3 regions of the Bradyrhizobium sp. SUTN9-2 genome follow, and region 1 is predicted to be linked to each of the others. Evidence: predicted binding sites of a transcription regulator. Region 1 holds the regulator's gene; each other region holds the start of a gene.

Evidence for each region. The regulator PhoB, encoded in region 1, activates phosphate uptake and scavenging genes when phosphate is short. The targets are predictions, from matches to a motif close to TGTCATNNANCTGTCAT.
Region 2: the regulator PhoB is predicted to act here: its motif matches at 3,662-3,678, upstream of XF30_RS02485 (DUF2794 domain-containing protein).
Region 3: the regulator PhoB is predicted to act here: its motif matches at 3,418-3,434, upstream of phnC (phosphonate ABC transporter ATP-binding protein).

The regions. Positions count from the first base shown of each region.
Region 1 covers NZ_LAXE01000001.1:1,263,459-1,269,701, forward strand. Annotated here, with positions in the region: gene pstC (phosphate ABC transporter permease subunit PstC) at 1-340, shown strand, start outside; gene pstA (phosphate ABC transporter permease PstA) at 345-1,190, shown strand; gene pstB (phosphate ABC transporter ATP-binding protein PstB) at 1,187-2,008, shown strand; gene phoU (phosphate signaling complex protein PhoU) at 2,020-2,736, shown strand; gene phoB (phosphate regulon transcriptional regulator PhoB) at 2,759-3,466, shown strand; gene XF30_RS05920 (GcrA family cell cycle regulator) at 3,752-4,264, opposite strand; gene XF30_RS05925 (aspartate aminotransferase family protein) at 4,724-5,932, shown strand; gene argF (ornithine carbamoyltransferase) at 5,932-6,243, shown strand, end outside.
Region 2 covers NZ_LAXE01000001.1:532,608-538,850, forward strand. Annotated here, with positions in the region: gene XF30_RS02470 (ABC transporter permease) at 1-1,243, shown strand, start outside; gene XF30_RS02475 (Bax inhibitor-1/YccA family protein) at 1,524-2,315, shown strand; gene XF30_RS02480 (GNAT family N-acetyltransferase) at 2,567-3,097, shown strand; gene XF30_RS02485 (DUF2794 domain-containing protein) at 3,228-3,599, opposite strand; gene XF30_RS02490 (DUF1223 domain-containing protein) at 4,129-4,905, opposite strand; gene acnA (aconitate hydratase AcnA) at 5,137-6,243, opposite strand, start outside.
Region 3 covers NZ_LAXE01000001.1:7,870,645-7,876,887, forward strand. Annotated here, with positions in the region: gene phnE (phosphonate ABC transporter, permease protein PhnE) at 1-566, opposite strand, end outside; gene phnE (phosphonate ABC transporter, permease protein PhnE) at 563-1,450, opposite strand; gene phnD (phosphonate ABC transporter substrate-binding protein) at 1,518-2,426, opposite strand; gene phnC (phosphonate ABC transporter ATP-binding protein) at 2,502-3,317, opposite strand; gene XF30_RS36605 (LbetaH domain-containing protein) at 3,492-4,163, shown strand; gene XF30_RS36610 (alpha-D-ribose 1-methylphosphonate 5-triphosphate diphosphatase) at 4,160-5,353, shown strand; gene XF30_RS36615 (DUF1045 domain-containing protein) at 5,372-6,070, shown strand; gene XF30_RS36620 (hypothetical protein) at 6,074-6,243, opposite strand, start outside.

The sequences.
Region 1 (6,243 bases):
CTACGGCGTCGGCTGCACCACCTGGGAGGTCGTCCGCAGCGTGGTGATCCCCTACACCCGCGTCGGCATCATCGGCGGCGTCATGCTGGCGCTGGGCCGGGCGCTCGGCGAGACCATGGCGGTGACCTTCATCATCGGCAACTCGTTTCGGATCTCCTCGTCGATCTTCGCGCCGGGCACGACGATTTCGGCGGCGATCGCCTCCGAATTTGCCGAGAGCGACGGCCTGCACCAGTCCGGCCTGATCCTGCTCGGCCTCCTGCTGTTCGTGCTGACGTTCTTCGTGCTCGCTGCCGCCCGTTTGATGCTGCTGCGCCTCGAAACCAAGGCCGGGAAGTGAAGTCATGAACCCGATCTATTCGCGCCGCCGCCGCTGGGACATCGTCATTCGCGGTCTCTGCATCGCAGCCGCCGCCTTCGGCGTCACCTGGCTCGCGCTGATCCTGGTCACGCTGCTCTACAACGGCCTGGCCGGGCTCAACCTCCAGGTCTTCACAGCTGACACGCCGCCGCCCGGATCGACCGAGGGCGGCCTGCGCAACGCCATCGTCGGCTCGTTGATCATGACCGTGATCGGCGTCGGCATCGGCGCGCCGCTCGGCCTGTTCGCCGGCACCTATCTCGCCGAGTACGGCCGCAACGACAAGCTGACCTCGGTGATCCGCTTCATCAACGACATTCTCCTGTCGGCACCCTCGATCATCATCGGCCTCTTCATCTATGGCGCGGTGGTGGTGCCGATGCGCGGCTTCTCGGCGATTGCGGGCGCGCTGGCGCTTGCCGTCATCGTGATCCCGGTCGTCGTGCGCACCACCGAAGACATGCTACTGCTGGTGCCGAATCCGTTGCGCGAAGCTGCCAGCGCGCTCGGCCTGCCGCGCTCGCTGGTGATCAAGCGTATCGCCTATCGTGCCGCGCGCTCCGGCCTCATCACCGGCGTGCTGCTGGCGACCGCCCGCGTCGCCGGCGAGACCGCGCCGCTGTTGTTCACGGCACTGTCGAACCAGTTCTTCAGCCTCGGCCTGAACAAGACGATGGCGAACCTGCCTGTCACCATCAACAACTTCGTGCAGAGCCCCTACGAGTATTGGAAGCAACTCGCCTGGAGCGGCGCGCTGTTGATCACCCTGACCGTGCTTGCCCTTAACATTGGCGCGCGCATCCTTGGCGCCGAGAGGACTGCAAAATGAGTGAAATGTCTGTTTCCGTCAGCGCGCCGACCGTTCATCCCGGCTCGCAGCCCCTGCCCGAGGCGCCCGCCAAGGTCACGGCGCGCAACCTCAACTTCTACTACGGCGACCACCACGCGCTGAAGAACATCAACCTGGCGCTCGGCACCAACCGCGTCACGGCGTTCATCGGCCCGTCCGGCTGCGGCAAGTCCACCCTGCTGCGCATCTTCAACCGGATGTACGACCTCTATCCGGGCCAGCGCGCCGACGGTCAGCTGTTGCTCGACCATACCAACATCCTCGACCCCAAGCTCGACCTCAACCTGCTCCGCGCCCGGGTCGGCATGGTGTTCCAGAAGCCGACGCCGTTCCCGATGACGATCTACGAGAACATCGCCTTCGGCATTCGTCTCTATGAGAAGATCTCCAAGTCCGAGATGGACGACCGCGTCGAGAAGGCACTGCGCGGTGGCGCGCTGTGGAACGAGGTCAAGGACAAGCTCAATGCCTCCGGCCTGTCGCTCTCCGGCGGCCAGCAGCAGCGCCTCTGCATCGCCCGCACCGTCGCGGTGCGGCCCGAGGTGATCCTGTTTGACGAGCCCTGCTCGGCGCTCGACCCGATCTCGACCGCCAAGGTCGAGGAGCTGATCCAGGAATTGTCCGAGAACTACACGATCGCGATCGTCACCCACAACATGCAGCAGGCCGCGCGCGTTTCCGACAAGACCGCCTTCATGTATCTCGGCGAGTTGATCGAGTTCGACGACACCAGCAAGATCTTCACGTCGCCGAGCGATCGGCGCACGCAGGATTACATCACCGGCCGGTTCGGCTGAGGAGACGGAACATGGGTTCTGAACATACCGTAAAGGCTTTCGACAGCGACCTTCAGGAGCTCACCCGCCTGGTCGCCGAGATGGGCGGCATCGCCGAGCGCATGATCGTCGATTCCGTCGACGCGCTGATCCGCCGCGACGTCGCGCTCGGCCAGCGCGTCGTCGCCACCGACGTCGAGCTCGACGCGCTGCAGAAGCGCATCGAGGAGCGCGCCGTGCTCACCATCGCCCGCCGCCAGCCGATGGCCGTCGACCTGCGCGAGATCGTCGGCGCGATGCGCGTTGCGACCGATCTCGAGCGCATCGGCGATCTCGCCAAGAATATGGGCAAGCGCGTCGCGGCGCTGGAGACGGATTTCCATCCGCTCAAGCTGTTCCGCGGCCTGGAGCACATGACCGACCTCGTGCAGCAGCAGGTCAAGTCGGTACTGGACGCCTATGCCGCGCACGACCTGCCGGCGGCGATGGCGGTGTGGAAGGGCGACGAAGAAGTCGACGCCATCTGCACCTCGCTGTTCCGCGAGCTCCTCACCTACATGATGGAGGATCCGCGCAACATCTCGTTCTGCATCCACCTGATGTTCTGTGCCAAGAACATCGAGCGGATCGGCGACCACGCCACCAACATCGCCGAGACCGTGTTCTACATGATCGAGGGCCAGGCGATCACCGACAAGCGGCCGAAGGGCGACATGACGACCTTCGCCACGACGGTGCCGAACACCTGACGACTTAAGGAGCTACGACCACATGGGCGCACGCATTATGGTGGTTGAGGACGAGGAAGCTCTCACCGAGCTTCTTCGCTACAACCTCGAAGGCGACGGCTATGACGTCGAGACGGTGATGCGCGGCGATGACGCCGACACCCGCCTCAAGGAGCACATTCCCGATCTGATCGTGCTCGACTGGATGCTGCCGGGCCTGTCAGGCATCGAGCTGTGCCGGCGGCTTCGGACCCGCCCCGAGACCAAGCAGCTGCCGATCATCATGCTCACCGCGCGCGGCGAGGAGAGCGAACGGGTGCGCGGGCTCGCGACCGGCGCGGATGATTATATCGTCAAGCCGTTCTCGGTGCCGGAACTGCTTGCGCGCGTGAAGGGCCTGCTCAGGCGTGCGAGTCCCGAGCGCCTCGCCACTGTGCTCGCCTATGGCGATATCGAGCTCGACCGCGACAAGCGCCGCGTGGCGCGCTCGGGCCGGCCGATCGATCTCGGTCCGACCGAATATCGCCTGCTGGAGTTCTTCCTGGAGCATCCCGGCCGCGTGTTCTCGCGCGAGCAGCTGCTCGACAGCGTCTGGGGCCGCGACATCTACATCGACGAGCGCACCGTCGACGTCCATATCGGCCGCCTGCGCAAGCTGCTCAATCTTGGCCGCGAGCAGGACCCGATCCGCACCGTCCGCGGCGCCGGCTACGCGCTGGACGATCGCTTCGCGAAGGCTGAGCAGACGTAAGGCGCCAGCGACAGCTGGTTTGGCGAACTGCGGCGCCGATCTCGGCCGTCATCCCCGGGCGCGCGCAGCGTGAGCCCGGGATCTCAGCGCGAGCGCTTGCGCTCTTCGCGATCAGCCACAGGACGTGGTTTGGCGAAGACACGGAGTGACCATCTCGCGCAACGATTGCGCCCCGCGGTTACGGATCCCGCATTCGCGGGGATGACACCGAGCGATTGGGAGCCGTCATCGTGTGACGGCTGCAGTCTTGGCGATCAAGCTTGGCGATCAGGGAATTCCGCAAGCTCACCGCGTGCCCGGTTTCGGTGCTGCGCGACGGCGATCCGCTGCGGGCTGATAGGCCACGCGCGAATGCTGGGCACAATAGGGCAGGCCGGAGAGCGCCTTGCCGCCGCAGAAGAAGAAATCCGGGCTCGAGGGATCGCCGACCGGCCAGTGGCAGGTCGCCTCGTTCAATTCCAGCAGCGACAGCCGCTGGCTCATCGGCACCACGTTGTCGTAGGTAACCGGCTCGGCTTCCAACTCGACCTCGAAGGCCTGCGCCAACGCGGTGTTGCCGCGCGCGACGGGGCGGGTCACCCGCATCATATGCTGCGCGGGCCGTGCCTTGCGCGGCCGCGGCGCTGCCGATGAAGGGCTCTTGGCGCGGCCGGACAGGCCGAGCCGGTGCACCTTGCCGATCACGGCATTGCGGGTCACATTGCCGAGCTCCGCCGCGATCTGGCTGGCCGAAAGTCCGGCCTCCCAGAGCTTCTTCAGCTGCTCGACGCGATCATCGGACCAGGTCAAAACCGTCATTGCACCCTTTCCCTCGCTGCGCGCCTGCCATCCTGGGGCCTTCGCAGCGAATGCTTTAGCCTTGAAAAACCCGTGCCGTCAGAATCCCTTAAGGCTCGCCGGGCGCGCTCAAGACGCCCGAACGTTTACGCCGGTACATGAGGACTTCTGGGATCAGAACTGCTGCACGAGATGTCGTATCTGACAGTCCAAACGCTACAATATGGCGTGACTCCCGCGCAAGAGTCCGCCGACTCGCTTCCACATGTTCCGTGGTGAAAAACCCGCAAAATCGGCACCGCAAGACTACGGAATCAGCGTTTCGCGAGGCTTTCCGGGCGGCATTGACACCCGTCTTGCCAGGCATAAGATAGTGCCACGTGCCGCCCTTAAAAGGCGGCACGTTTCGTTTTCCGGGGCCGGTCGATGGTGCGTCGCGCAATGCATGCCTCACACCGTCCGCAACATTCAAGTGACGTCATGACTAACAGCGCAGCGCCGCATTTGCTCCCCGTTTTCGCCAGGGCCGACCTCGGTTTCGAGCGCGGCGAAGGCTGCTGGCTGATCGCGACCAACGGCGATCGCTATCTCGATTTCACCTCGGGTGTCGCGGTGAATGCGCTCGGCCATGTCCATCCCGCGCTGGTCAAGGCGTTGCAGGAGCAGGCGACCAAGCTCTGGCACATGTCGAACCTGTTCCAGAGCCCTGACGGCGAGAAGCTCGCAAGCCGCCTCTGCAATGAGAGCTTTGCGGACTTCGTGTTCTTCTGCAATTCCGGCGCCGAGGCGCTGGAAGGCGTGATCAAGCTGGTGCGCCACCATCACTTCTCCAAGGGGCATCCGGAGCGTTACCGCATGATCACCTTCGAGGGTGCCTTCCATGGCCGCACGCTGGCGACGCTCGCCGCCACCGGCTCTGCGAAATATCTCGAGGGCTTCGGTCCGCCGATGGACGGCTTCGATCAGGTGCCGCACGGCGACCTCGACGCCGTGAAGAAGGCGATTGGTCCGCACACCGCCGGCATTCTCATCGAGCCGATCCAGGGCGAGGGTGGCGTTCGTTCTGCACCTCACGCCTTCCTGAGGGCGCTGCGCGAACTCTGTAACGAGCGCGGCCTGTTGCTCGCCTTCGACGAGGTGCAGACCGGCATGGGCCGCACCGGCGAGCTCTTTGCCTACAAGCGCACCGGCGTCACACCGGATGTGATGTCGCTCGCCAAGGCGCTCGGCGGCGGCTTTCCGATCGGCGCGGTGCTGGCAACCGCGGACGCGGCGGCCGGCATGGGGCCCGGCTCGCACGGCTCCACCTTCGGCGGCAATCCGCTCGCGATCTCGGCTGCCAACGCCGTGCTCGATGTCATGCTCAAGCCCGGCTTCTTCGACCACGTGCAGAAGATGTCGCTGCTGCTCAAGCAGAAGCTCGCCTCCGTGATCGATCGTCATCCCGAAATCGTCAGCGAGGTGCGCGGCGAGGGCCTGCTGATCGGTATCAAGGCGGTGGTGCCCTCGGGCGATCTCGTCGCGGCGCTGCGCGCCGAAAAGCTGCTCACCGTCGGGGCCGGCGACAATGTCGTGCGCTTCCTGCCGCCCCTGATCGTCACGGAAGCGGAGATCGAGGACAGCGTCGGCCGGTTAGAGCGCGCCTGCGCTGCGATCTCCTCCAGCCAGACCAAGCGGGCGGCAAGCTGATGAGCACGACGCCCAACAAAGCTCCCAAGCACTTCCTGGACATCAACGAGCTGCCGCTCTCGGAGCTCAAGAGCATGCTCGCCGCCTCTTCCGCCATGAAGGCGAAGCAGAAGGCGCAGCAGCCGGTCAGGCCGCTCGAGGGCAAGACGCTGGCGATGATCTTCGAGCGTCCCTCGACCCGCACCCGCGTCTCGTTCGACGTCGGCATGCGCCAGCTCGGCGGCGAGGCGATCATGCTCACCGGCGCCGAGATGCAGCTCGGCCGCGGCGAGACCATCGCGGATACTGCGCGGGTGCTGTCGCGCTATGTC
Region 2 (6,243 bases), 730 kb from region 1:
GTTCGTGGCCTCCTCAGTGGTCGTGTTCGCCTTGCTGCGCGGCATCGCCGCCCTGCTGATGACGATCGCACGACGGCTGCCACGCACGCGGCTGCCGATGCTGCGGCTTGCGATCGCCAACATCCACCGGCCGGGCGCGCTGACGCCGTCCGTCGTGCTGTCGCTGGGCCTAGGGCTCGCCGTGCTCGTCACCATCACCCAGATCGACGGCAATCTGCGCCGGCAGTTCCTGGCGGCGCTCCCCGACCAGGCGCCATCGTTCTTCTTCATCGACATTCCGAGCGCGCAGGCCGAGCAGTTCGATGGCTATCTGCGCCAGATCGCCCCCGGCGCCAGGATCGAAGACGTGCCGATGCTGCGCGGACGCATCGTCGCCGCGCGCGGGGTGCGCGCCGAGGAGCTCAAGCCGTCCACGGATTCGGAATGGGTGCTGCAGAGCGATCGCGGCCTGACCTACACCGCCGAGCTGCCGAAGGGCTCCAAGGTGGTCGAGGGCGAATGGTGGCGCGCCGATTATTCCGGCCCGCCGCTGGTCTCGATGGAGAAGAAGATCGCCGACGGGCTCGGCCTCAAGCTCGGCGACGAGGTGGTGGTCAACGTGCTCGGCCGCGACATTCCGGCCAAGATCAGCAATTTGCGCACGATCGACTGGCAGGGTCTCGGCATCAATTTCGTCCTTGTGTTCTCCCCCAACGCCTTCAAGGGCGCGCCGCACACCCACATCGCGACGCTGACGGAAGCGGGCGGAAAGGCGGGCGACGGCAAGATCATCAAGGAGGTCGCCGACGCCTATCCGATGGTGACGAGCGTGCGCGTGCGCGAGGTGATGGAGACGGTCGGCTCCGTGGTCACCAATCTGGCCCTGGCGATCCGTGGCGCCAGCGCCGTGACGCTGATCTCGGCGATCCTGGTGCTGGGCGGGGCGCTCGCCGCCGGCCACCGCCACCGCGTCTATGATGCGGTGATCCTCAAGACCTTGGGTGCGACGCGGCTGCGGCTGCTCGGCGCCTATGCCCTCGAATACCTGCTGATCGGCCTTGCCACCGCGGTGTTCGGGGTGATCGCGGGCAGCATCGCGGCCTGGCTGATCGTGACGCGGCTGATGACGCTGAGCTTCGTCTGGCAGGCCGGCAGCGCCGCCGGCGTGGTCGCCGCCGCGCTGGTCGTGACCGTCGGGCTCGGGCTTGCCGGCACGCTGCTGGCATTGAACAAAAAGCCGGCGACGGTGTTGCGAAATTTGTGACAAAATGTAGCGGCGGATCGTGCCGGGCGGAATCGGCCCGGTTTCGGCGATTAACCACGCTACCGGTCAGCTTCGCGTCAGGATTGACGCCGAGGGCGACATTCAGCCGCGCGTGGAAGGTTGCGGCGAATGTGTTAGTTTCCCACATATCGGATGGGTTCGGAGCCCCGATTGTGAGCCAAAATTTAGTCGGCTGGCGGCGGTCTCCGAGATAGAATTTGACGAACCGGCGGCATGGCGACCCTCGTGCCGGACCGGACCAACCAACGGGAATTCGACCATGTCGGACCTAGACCGTAACTACGCTTCTCCTTTCGGCAGGGCCGCCGGGCGTGTTGACGCCGCGACGGTCGATGCCGGCCTGCGCGCCTATATGCTGCGCATCTACAACTACATGAGCATTGGCCTGGCCATCACCGGCCTTGCCGCGCTCGGCGTCTACATGGCCGCCGTGACCGACGTTCCGACGGCGGACGCCGTCCGCGTCGGCAAGGTGTTCCTGACACCGTTCGGCTACGCCATGTTCGTCAGCCCCCTGAAGTGGCTGTTCATCCTGGCGCCGCTCGCGATGGTGTTCGTGATCTCGGCGGGCATCAACCGTCTGGCACCCTCGACCGCCCAGATCCTGTTCTGGGTGTTCGCGGCGCTGATGGGCATCTCGCTGTCGTCGATCTTCCTGGTGTTCACGCACACCTCGATCGTGCGGGTGTTCTTCATCACCGCGGCGACCTTCGGTGCGCTGAGCCTCTACGGCTACACCACCAAGCGTGACCTGACCGGCATGGGCTCATTCCTGTTCATGGGCCTGATCGGCATCGTTCTCGCCAGCCTGGTGAACCTGTTCCTGGCCAGCTCGATGCTGCAGTTCATCGTGTCGGTGGTCGGCGTGCTGGTGTTCTCGGGCCTGACCGCCTGGGATACCCAGCGGCTGAAGAACGACTACATCTACGGCTATGCCTCGGCCGGCGGTGACGTCGCAGAGCGTTCGGCCATCACCGGCGCACTGTCGCTGTACCTGAACTTCATCAACCTGTTCACGCTGCTGCTGCAGCTCCTCGGCCAGCGCGAGTAAGCTCTGAGACGAGAGAACGGACACGAACCCCGGCCGAAAGGCCGGGGTTTTTGTTTTGAGGGTACGGCCTCTCCCCGTCATTGCGGAGGAGCTCGCGAAAAAATTGCGCAGCAATTTTGCGCCGATTCGACGACGCAATCCAGAGCCCCTCCGCAGATGCATTTCTGGATTGCTTCGCTGCGCTCGCAATGACGGGTGTGGAGGCAGCGCAGCCTCTTCCGGCCCCTCAGGGAACGCTCTATCCTTCCCCCATGTCCGCACCCGATATCAGGCCCACCACCGAGGCCGACCTCCCCGCCGTCACCGCCATCTACCAGCAGGCCGTCCGCGAGGGCACGGCGACGTTCGAGCTGGAGCCGCCCGACCTCTCGGAAATGACGCGCCGCTATCGCGCGCTGATCGACGGCGGCTATCCCTATTTCGTCGCCATGCTGGACGGCCGCGTGGCCGGCTATGCCTATGCCGGCGCCTACCGGCCGCGGCCCGCCTATCGCTTCACGGTGGAGAACTCGATCTATCTCGATCCGTCCTTCCACCGCCGCGGCGTCGGCTCAATGCTGCTGGAACGGCTGATCGTCGAATGCGAAGCGCGCGGCTTTCGCCAGATGATCGCTGTCATCGGCGATTCCGCCAATGCCGGGTCGATCGGCGTGCACACAAGGTGCGGCTTCAAGATGATCGGCACGCATCCCAGTGTCGGGCTGAAATTCGGCCGCTGGCTGGACACCGTGATGATGCAGCGCGACCTCGGCGAGGGCGCAAGCACGGTGCCGGGGAAGTAGTTCATCCGTCATTCCGGGGCGATGCACAGCATCGAACCCGGAATCCATTGAACGGCAGGGGCGGTGGAGGGAGGGATGGGTTCCGGGCTAGCGACTTCGTCGCGCCCCGGAATGACGATCGATGGTTCGGCTAAACCACCGCCAGTTTGCGATCGATCACCAGCAGCACCCGCTCGAGCTCGTGGCCACGACGCAGGATCAGGCCGGTCGCCGAGATCACGCTGTACATGCCCTGCTTGCGCGCCAGGCGCGGGTCCTTCTCGATGCGATAGATCGGCACTTCCGAGGCGCGGCGATAGACCGAGAACACGGCGCGGTCCTTCAGGAAGTCGATGGCATAGTCGCGCCATTCGCCGTCGGCGACCATGCGGCCGTAGAGATTGAGAATCCGGTGCAGCTCGAGCCGGTTGAACGTCACCCGGTTCGGCTGCGCATGCGCCGCGGCAGGACGCGCCGCCGCGCGCTGCTCGCTCGGATCGGCATCCTCCGACGTCAGACTCATGGGAAGCGCCTCCTCATCGCACGGCTACCCGCGTCCGCCAAGATCGTCCCGGAACCGCGTTCGTGACAATTGCATGATTGCGCCAACCGTTCCGCATCGCAAGGGGCTCGACCCATCGAATCGGCGTCGCATCAGGACACACGCAAGGGTGGAACTCCGTCGCGGCAAACCGTCACGGGATCGTTAGCAGGAATCATAGTATCGCCGCTTTTCCGCCAACCGCCTGCCGCCCTGCACTGCGAAAAGGGTGACGTGCGTTGACCCGGTCCTTTCGGTTCCGGATTCCTCAGCCCCCAGCCCCCCGGGGTCGAATAGGATCGGGTCTGTACGCACGACAAGGAGGGCCAACGCAAGTTGGTCCTTTTTTGTTTGTGCCGAGATGTTTCCGGTCTGCCGTCATTCCGGGGCGCGCGAAGCGCGAGCCCGGAATCCATTTACCATCACACAAGCTGAGAAATGGATTCCGGGTTCGCGCCAAGAGGCGCGCCCCGGAATGACGAGCATCAATTGCTGAGACGTTCTGCCGGCTTCAATGCAGCGACGTGTAGGCCGCACCCAGCATCGGGCCCGGCCTCTCGCGGCTGCCGTCCTGGACGTAGACCACCGCGCCGTCGACGCCGTCGCGCGTGAGGTTCTCGATCGGCACCGTCCAGCTCTCCGGACGGCCGGTCCAGTCGCCGACCTTGAGCAGGCTGCGCACCACGTTGTGATAGGTGACCTGCTGCCCCTTGTTCTCGCCGCGGGTGATCGCGATCGGCACCGACTTCGCGATCGAGCAGATCCAGACCTCGCCGCGCGAGACCGTGGGCTCCTTGCTTGCGGCGACCGACACGTTGATCTGCTTGCCCGAGAGCGACATCGTCACCGGCACGCTCATCACGCCAGTGCCCTTGTCGGTCTTGCCGATCGCGTTCTCGATGCCGGTGCGATCGCTGCCGATGACATGGGTGGAGCCGTTGACCACGACCTGCGGCGTGTAGACCTCGCGGTCGCCGCGCATGCGCGAATAGGCACGCTGCCGTGCAGAGAAGCGCGAATCCGCCAGCGTGTCCTTCCAGCCGAGATAGTCCCAATAATCGATCGGCATGCTCAGCGCGATGACGGAGGGGTCCTTGGAGAGATCGCCGATGATCTGGTCGGCGGGCGGGCAGGAGGAGCAGCCCTGCGAGGTGAACAATTCGACGACGGCGCGGGGTTCAGCTTCGGCAGGACGAATGACGGCGATGATCGCACATATGCCGAGAGCTCCCGACCAGAGGGCGCCGGACCAACGTGGAATCAGATGGGAAGCCGTCATTGTCGTCATGTCGAACGCCGCACACCGTTGCTCTCAGGGGGAAATCTTATCGCCGGATGGTCACCGTAGTCTTACGGGGCGCGGTACATTCATCCATCCGGGCCACCGTCCAAAGGGAGGTTTTCCGCCGGGCGGGCCCATCTGAAGCGTACCGCAAACGCGCGAAGGCGGCCTTTGATAGGCCGCCTTCGTTAAGGCTTCTACTCACTTCGCAGTGAGCCATCATTCACAAATCCGCGTTTACGCCGCGAGCTTGCGCAGCACGTAGTGCAGGATGCCGCCGTTGCGGTAGTAGTCGAGCTCGTCCAGCGTATCGATGCGGCAGAGCAGCGAAACGCGCTGCAGCGAACCGTCGCCGGAGACGATCTCCGCGGTCAGCTTCTGGCGCGGCTTGAGGTCGCCGACGAGGCCGCGGATGGTCACCTTCTCGTCGCCCTTCAGCCCAAGCGACTGCCAGGAGGTGCCTTCCTCGAAGGTCAGCGGCAGCACGCCCATGCCGACCAGGTTGGAGCGGTGGATGCGCTCGAAGCTCTGGCAGATCACGGCGCGCACGCCGAGCAGGCGCGTGCCCTTGGCGGCCCAGTCGCGCGAGGAGCCGTTGCCATACTCGGCACCGGCGAACACCACCAGCGGCACCTTCTCTTCCTGGTACTTCATCGCGGCGTCGTAGATCGACATCTGCTCGCCGTCGGGCCAGTGCTTGGTCAGGCCGCCCTCGGGGATGTTTCCGTCCGCGCCCTTCAGCATGAAGTTCTTGATGCGGATGTTGGCGAAGGTGCCGCGCATCATCACTTCATGGTTGCCGCGACGCGTGCCGTACTGGTTGAAGTCGGCCGGACGCACCTGGTGCTCGCTGAGATATTTGCCGGCGGGCGAGGTGAGCTTGATCGAGCCGGCCGGCGAGATGTGGTCGGTGGTGATCTTGTCGCCGAACATGGCGAGGATGCGCGCCTCGACGATGTCGGTGACCGGCTCCGGCTCCTTCTTCATGCCTTCGAAGTAGGGCGGGTTCTGCACATAGGTCGAAGACATGTTCCAGCGATACGTCTCACTCTCGACTGTCTTGATCTTGCGCCAGTTGGTGTCGCCCTTGAACACGTCGGCATACTTCTTCTTGAAGATCGACGCGGTCACGAACTTCTTCATGAAGGCGTTGATCTCCTTGGTCGTCGGCCAGATGTCCTTCAGGTACACCGGCTTGCCGTCCTTGCCCTCGCCGAGCGGCTCGGTGGCGAGGTTCTTGGTGACGCTGCCCGCGAGCGCGTAGGCGACCACCAGCGGCGGCGAGGCCAGGTAGTTCGCCTGCACATCCGGCGAAACGCGGCCTTCGAAGTTGCGGTTGCCGGA
Region 3 (6,243 bases), 6.6 Mb from region 1:
GACCGAACGCCTTCCGCGGGGTTCTTGTCGGCGACCTCGATCGCTTCCGAGAACAGCTTGCCGAACGTTCCGAAATCGCTGCAGATCACGGCCAGGATGCCGGCAAACGGCCCCAGCCCCACGACGCCGACCCAGATCAGTGCCCAGATCAAAGTGTCGACTCCCCGGATGGTATCGAGGCCACGACGCGTCAATAGGCGGATGATCCGGTTTGCAACCACGTTGCGCGCCGCCAGCAGGGATACCGGCAGCGCGAGCAGCGCGCCGCCAAGGGTGCCGAGAAACGCGATCGACACCGTCTCTCCGAGCGCATGCAGATATTTCAGAACCTCCGCCCAAGAACCCGGGCTGGGCGGCAACATGAGCTGGACGAATTCGCCCAGCCTGACCATGCCCTGGGAGAGCCGATTAAAGGGAATATCGAGCTGGACGATCCCGAACAGGAACAGCCCGACCGTCCCGCCGACGAGTATTGCGATCCTTCCCCGCTGCCACCAATCGGTCCGGAAGACGTCGGGATACCGTTCGGCAATGCCGGTCCGGTTTTCAAAACTGAAGGAGCTCATCGGGTGCTTCCCTCCAGCCCGAGCAGGCGGTGTCGCAACCGTTCCGTCAGGAAGTCGATCAACATGACGGTAAGGACGATGAGCAGCAGGATGGCGCTGACGTCGGTGAAGTAGAACTTGCGAACCGCCTCGATCAGATCCTGACCGATCCCGCCGGCGCCGACGAAGCCCATCACGGCGGCGCCCCGCACGTTGATCTCGAACCTGAGCAAGGCATAGCTCACGAAGTTCGAGAGGACCTGAGGCAACGCGCCGAACCGAACGACCTGAACCCAGCTGCCCCCGCTTGCCGCCACCCCTTCGACCGGCTTGCTGTCGATGTTCTCGACAACCTCGGCGAATTGCTTGCCCAACGCTCCGGCGGTATGGATTGCAATCGCCAGAACGCCCGGCAGCGGCCCGAGACCAAAGGCTAGCACGAAGATCAGGGCAAACACGATCTCCGGCACGGTCCTGAAAAACTCCAGAGCGCGCCGGGTGACGAAAACAGTCGTTCCTGATTTCACGAGATTGGCCGAGGCGAGGAAGCAAAGTGCGAAACCGCACAGCGCACCCGAGAGGGTGCCCATATAGGCGATCAGCAACGTATCCCCGAGAAGCCGTGCCCAGCGCGGCAATCCCCACAGCCAGTCCGCCAAATCGCTCCATGCGGTCGCGAACGAAAATTTGGGTGCGATGCTGACGAAATAGGCCGGGAAGCGCCAGAAGTTCTCGACAAAATTTCCGAGACTGACCTCGCCCATCCAGCCCGCGGCAATGGCAACGGCGATCAGGACGGCGGCACCGAGCCATACGCGCCGGCGCTTGGCGGCAATTGCAGCCGCATAGCGATCGGCAAGCTCACGCAGCCTGGCTTCCGGAAATTCGGGAACTGCTGTTCGCATGGGATGTTGGCGAGAGCCGACGGGCAGATCTTGCGATCTGCCCGACTTGTCCAACCCTTCGTTTCCCTCAGGATTTCTGCTTGCGAATGCTGTCGACAAACTTGGTCAGTTCGATCACGGCGTCATACGCCTTGTGGTCGACCTCGACGTAGGGCAATTGCTTCCCCTCGTAAATCTTGTCGAAAGCCGCCTTGTCCTTCACCGCAATTTCCAGCACTGCTTTCTTGATCGCCGCCTTGAGGTCGTCAGGCAGGCTGCTGAGATAGGCCATCGGCGAGTTCACGATCTGCTCGGACTTCATGATGATCTTGAAATCCGCGGCCTTCGCCATGCCCTTCCGTTCCATCCGGAGCAGGTTCGATTCCTTCTCGTCGTTCCACCAGTTGAACGCCGCGTCGCAGGTGCCCTGGGAAAGCCCGATCACCGCGTTTTCATGGCTCCCCGAATAGACCACCTTGGCGAAGAACTTTTCCGGGTCGATGCCCATCTTGTTCATCGCGAAACGCGGCACGTTGTTGCCGGAAGTCGAATTGGGATCGACGAGGCAGAGGTTCTTGCCTTGCAGGTCCTTAATGTCCTTGTAGCTCGAATCGCTTTTGACATAGAGAACCGAGTAATAGCCTTTGGTGCCGTCGCCGTTCACCTCGATCGCGAACGGTTCGACCTTCGCGCCAATGATGTAGGCACGCGCGTAGGACGCCGGGCCGTACATCGCAATGTGAATGTTTCCTGCACGCTGACCTTCGATCACCGCGGCGTAGTCGTTGGCGATGCGCAGCGTGACCTTGGTTCCAAGCTCGCGGGACAGGTACTCCGTCAGAGGCGTCCAGCGGTTGGTGGTGCCGGAGGCATTCTCGTCGGGGACTTTTGCGAAGATCAACTCAGGATATTTTGCCTTCCAGTCCTGCGCCGCAGCGGCTGAAACTGAAAATGCCAGGGCCGCCGCAGCGGCAACGATCGTACGACGGTCTATCATGACGTCTCCCATTTCAAGGTTATGAAACTGTCGAGTTCCGGCTCTACGACCAGGCTCGATTTAAAGAAGCAGCGATCAGGCCACGGCAACCGTGCGGAGGGCAGGAACTGCCGTGCCGACCGATGCATCCGCGGGCGCAACATCCATGACTTCATTCGCCTCGAGATCGTACAGCTCGCGCGCGATATGATCGGTCAAGGCCGCCGGCGCGCCGTCGAACACCACCCGCCCCGCGGCCATCCCGATCAGGCGGTCGCAATAGCTGCGGGCGAGATCGAGCGAATGCAGGTTGCAGAGCACGGTGATACCGAAATGCTTGTTGATGCGCAGAAGCGCATCCATCACGATCTTGGTGTTGCGGGGATCGAGCGAGGCGATCGGCTCGTCGGCAAGGATAATGTCGGGCTGCTGAACCAGCGCCCGCGCGATCGCCACGCGCTGCTGCTGACCGCCCGAGAGCTGGTCGGCGCGCTGGGCCGCGATGGCAGCCATGTCGAACTGCTCGAGCGCCGACATCGCGATGGCCTTGTCTTCTTCGGGCCAAAGCTGCAGCAGCGACCGCCATGTCGGCACCGTCGACAGCCGCCCCATCAGCACATTGGTGAGGACGTCGAGCCGGCCGACGAGGTTGAACTGCTGAAAAATCATCGCCGACCGCGCACGCCACTGCCGCAGCTCCTTGCCGCGCAGCGCGGTGACGTCGACGCCTTCGAACAGGATGCGGCCTTCGGAGGGCTCGGTGAGGCGGTTGATGGACCGCAGCAATGTCGACTTGCCGGCGCCGGATCGCCCGATCACCCCGACGAAGCCGCCGGGGGAAACTTGAAACGAAGCATCGTCCACCGCGGCTTTCGCGCCGAAGCGACACGTCAGGCCTTCAACCACCAGCATACAGGAGCTCCAGAGTAGCTGGAGCCAACCGCTAACCCTCGTGCTTAACACTTGTGTGACAGCGCTGCTGCAGTGCGGCCATCCTACGCACATCATCCCCTGTCATCTCGCTGTCATGACATCGTCATCCGGCCGCTCGAAGAGAGACGCCCGCCCTCGCACTTCGGATGCAACATGGCCGCCAAAGCTCTTTCGGTTCAGCCGACCGTCGATCCCTCGGCCAAGCTGCATGAGACCAGGCTCGGCGCCTACACCGAAGTCGGCGCGCGCACGATCCTGCATGAAGTGGCGATGGGCGATTATTCCTATGTCGTGAACGATGCGCAGATCACCTACGCCACCATCGGAAAGTTCTGCTCGATCGCGGCGATGACCCGCATCAATCCCGGCAACCACCCGATGCATCGCGCCACTCAGGCGCATTTCACTTACCGATCCAGCGCCTATTTCGAACGTGAGAGCGACGATCTCGAGTTCTTCGACTGGCGCCGCCGGCATCACGTTCATATCGGCCATGACGTCTGGATCGGCCATGGCGCGATCGTGCTGCCGGGCCGCAACATCGGCACCGGCGCGGTGATCGCCGCCGGCGCGATCGTCACCAAGGACGTGCCGGCCTACAGCATCGTCGCCGGCAATCCGGCCCGCATCGTGCGGCGGCGGTTCTCGGAGGAGATCGCCGGACGGCTCGCTAGGCTTGCCTGGTGGGACTGGGATCACGACAAGTTGCGCGAGGCGCTGCCCAATTTCCGCAAGCTCGGGATTGAAGATTTCCTCTCGGCATACGAAGCAAAAGCGAGCTCACTCGCCAATTCTCCTGCCAGCAAACGAAGCGCGGTCGCGTGACAGACATATTCATCGAAGGCGGCCGGGCCCTGATCGGCGCCGAGCTCGTCGAAACCTCCCTTCTCGTCTCCGGAACAGACATTGCAGAGGTCGATGCTTCTCGCGGCCGGGCGCGGCTGGCACTGGATGCCCGTGACCTGCTGGTGCTGCCCGGCATCGTCGATCTGCATGGCGATGCCTTCGAGCGGCAGATGATGCCGCGCGCCGGCGTCGACTTTCCGATCGACGTCGCGCTCGCCGACAGCGACCGCCAGGCGATCAGCAACGGCATCACCACCGTGTTTCACGCCACGACCTGCTCGTGGGAGCCGGGCCTGCGAAGCGCCGACAATGCGCGCGGCCTGATGGAGGCGATCGAGCGGCAGCGTCCGCAGTTCGCTGCCGACACCCGCTTCCACCTGCGGCACGAGACCTTCAATCTCGATGCCGAAGCGGAGATCGCGGAGTGGCTCAGCGAGGGCCGCGTCGACCTGTTCGCCTTCAACGATCATATGGACGGCGTCGTTGCCGACATCTCCAACCCACGCAAGCGCAACCGCATGGTGGAGCGCACCGGTCTGTCGAGCGAAGAATTCGACCGGCTGGTCGAGCGCGTGGTCTCGCGCGCCGACGAGGTGCCCGCCTCGGTGTCACGCCTGGCCGCCGCGGCCCGCGGGGCCGAGGTGCGGATGCTCTCGCACGACGATTCGAGCCCGGCGATGCGCCGGGACTTTCGCGAGCTCGGCGCCTTGATCGCGGAGTTTCCGATCAACGAGGAGACGGCGCAGGCTGCGGCCAGCCACGGCGATGCCATCGTCTATGGCGCGCCGAACGTCGTGCGCGGCGGCAGCCACACCGGCTGGACCAGGGCCTCCGACATGATCGCCAAGGGGCTCTGCTCGGTGCTGGCGTCTGACTATTATTATCCCGCGCAGCTGCTCGCCGCGTTCCGCCTGGCCGCCGATGGCGTGGTGCCTCTGGCTCAGGCCTGGGATCTGGTCTCCGCCGGCCCGGCGCGCGCGACCGGCCTCACCGATCGCGGCCTGCTCGCGGAGGGACGCCGCGCTGACATTCTCCTCGTCGACGACAACGTGAAGCTGCGGCCGCGGCTGATCGCGGTGATCTCAGGCGGCAGGCTCGTGCATCTCACCGACGCGACGCGGCTGCTCACCGCAGTGGCGGCCCCGCGCGAGACTGTCGTCGCGGCGTAAATTGGTTATGCTGAGGCAATGACAGGTTTCCCCCGCTACGCGATCTATTATGCCGCAGGCCGCGACAGCGCCCTCTCCCGCTTCGGCGCCGAGCTGCTCGGCTATGACGCCTACAGCGGCGGCGAGATTTCGTTTCCAGAGCAGGCGCTGCACGCCGCGCCCGACTGGCGCGAGGTCAGCGCCGATCCTCGCAAATACGGCTTTCACGCCACGCTGAAGGCGCCGATGGCGCTGGCGCCTGGCAATACCGAAGCCGAGCTGCTGGCCGCCTGCGCGGCCTTCGCGGGCAGGACACGTCCGATCCCGGCGATCCGACCAGTGGTCGATGCCATCAGCGGCTTCATTGCCGTTATTCCGGCCGAGCCGATGGAAACGCTCCAGCAACTTGCCGCTGATTGCGTTCGCGAGTTCGACCCGTTTCGCGCCGCGCTGACGGCGGAAGATCGCGCTCGGCGCAAGCCGGAGAAGCTCAGCGAGCGGCAGCGCGATTATCTCGACCGCTGGGGCTATCCTTACGTGATGGAAGAATTCCGCTTCCACATGACGCTGACGGGGCGGCTGGATGCGGAGCGGCGCGGGCCGATCCTTCAGATGCTGCGAACACGGTTTGCGGCGCTGGGGATCGAGACGCTCGCGATCGATCGCATTGCCCTGTTCAAGCAGGATGATGCCAAGGCGCGGTTTCGCATCATCGGCGAGTGGGCTTTGGTGCGGTAGACCTCAGCGCGAGGTCGCAAGATTGAAAGCGAGCGCCACCGCGCCAACCAGAACGAGGCTGATCGCCCAGACTGCATCCAGGTTGAACCAGCTTCGCGAGACGAACCTCAGTCCCAGATGGCGGTAGACCAGCCACGCCAGACATCCGCCGGCGCCGACCATGGCGGCAACGT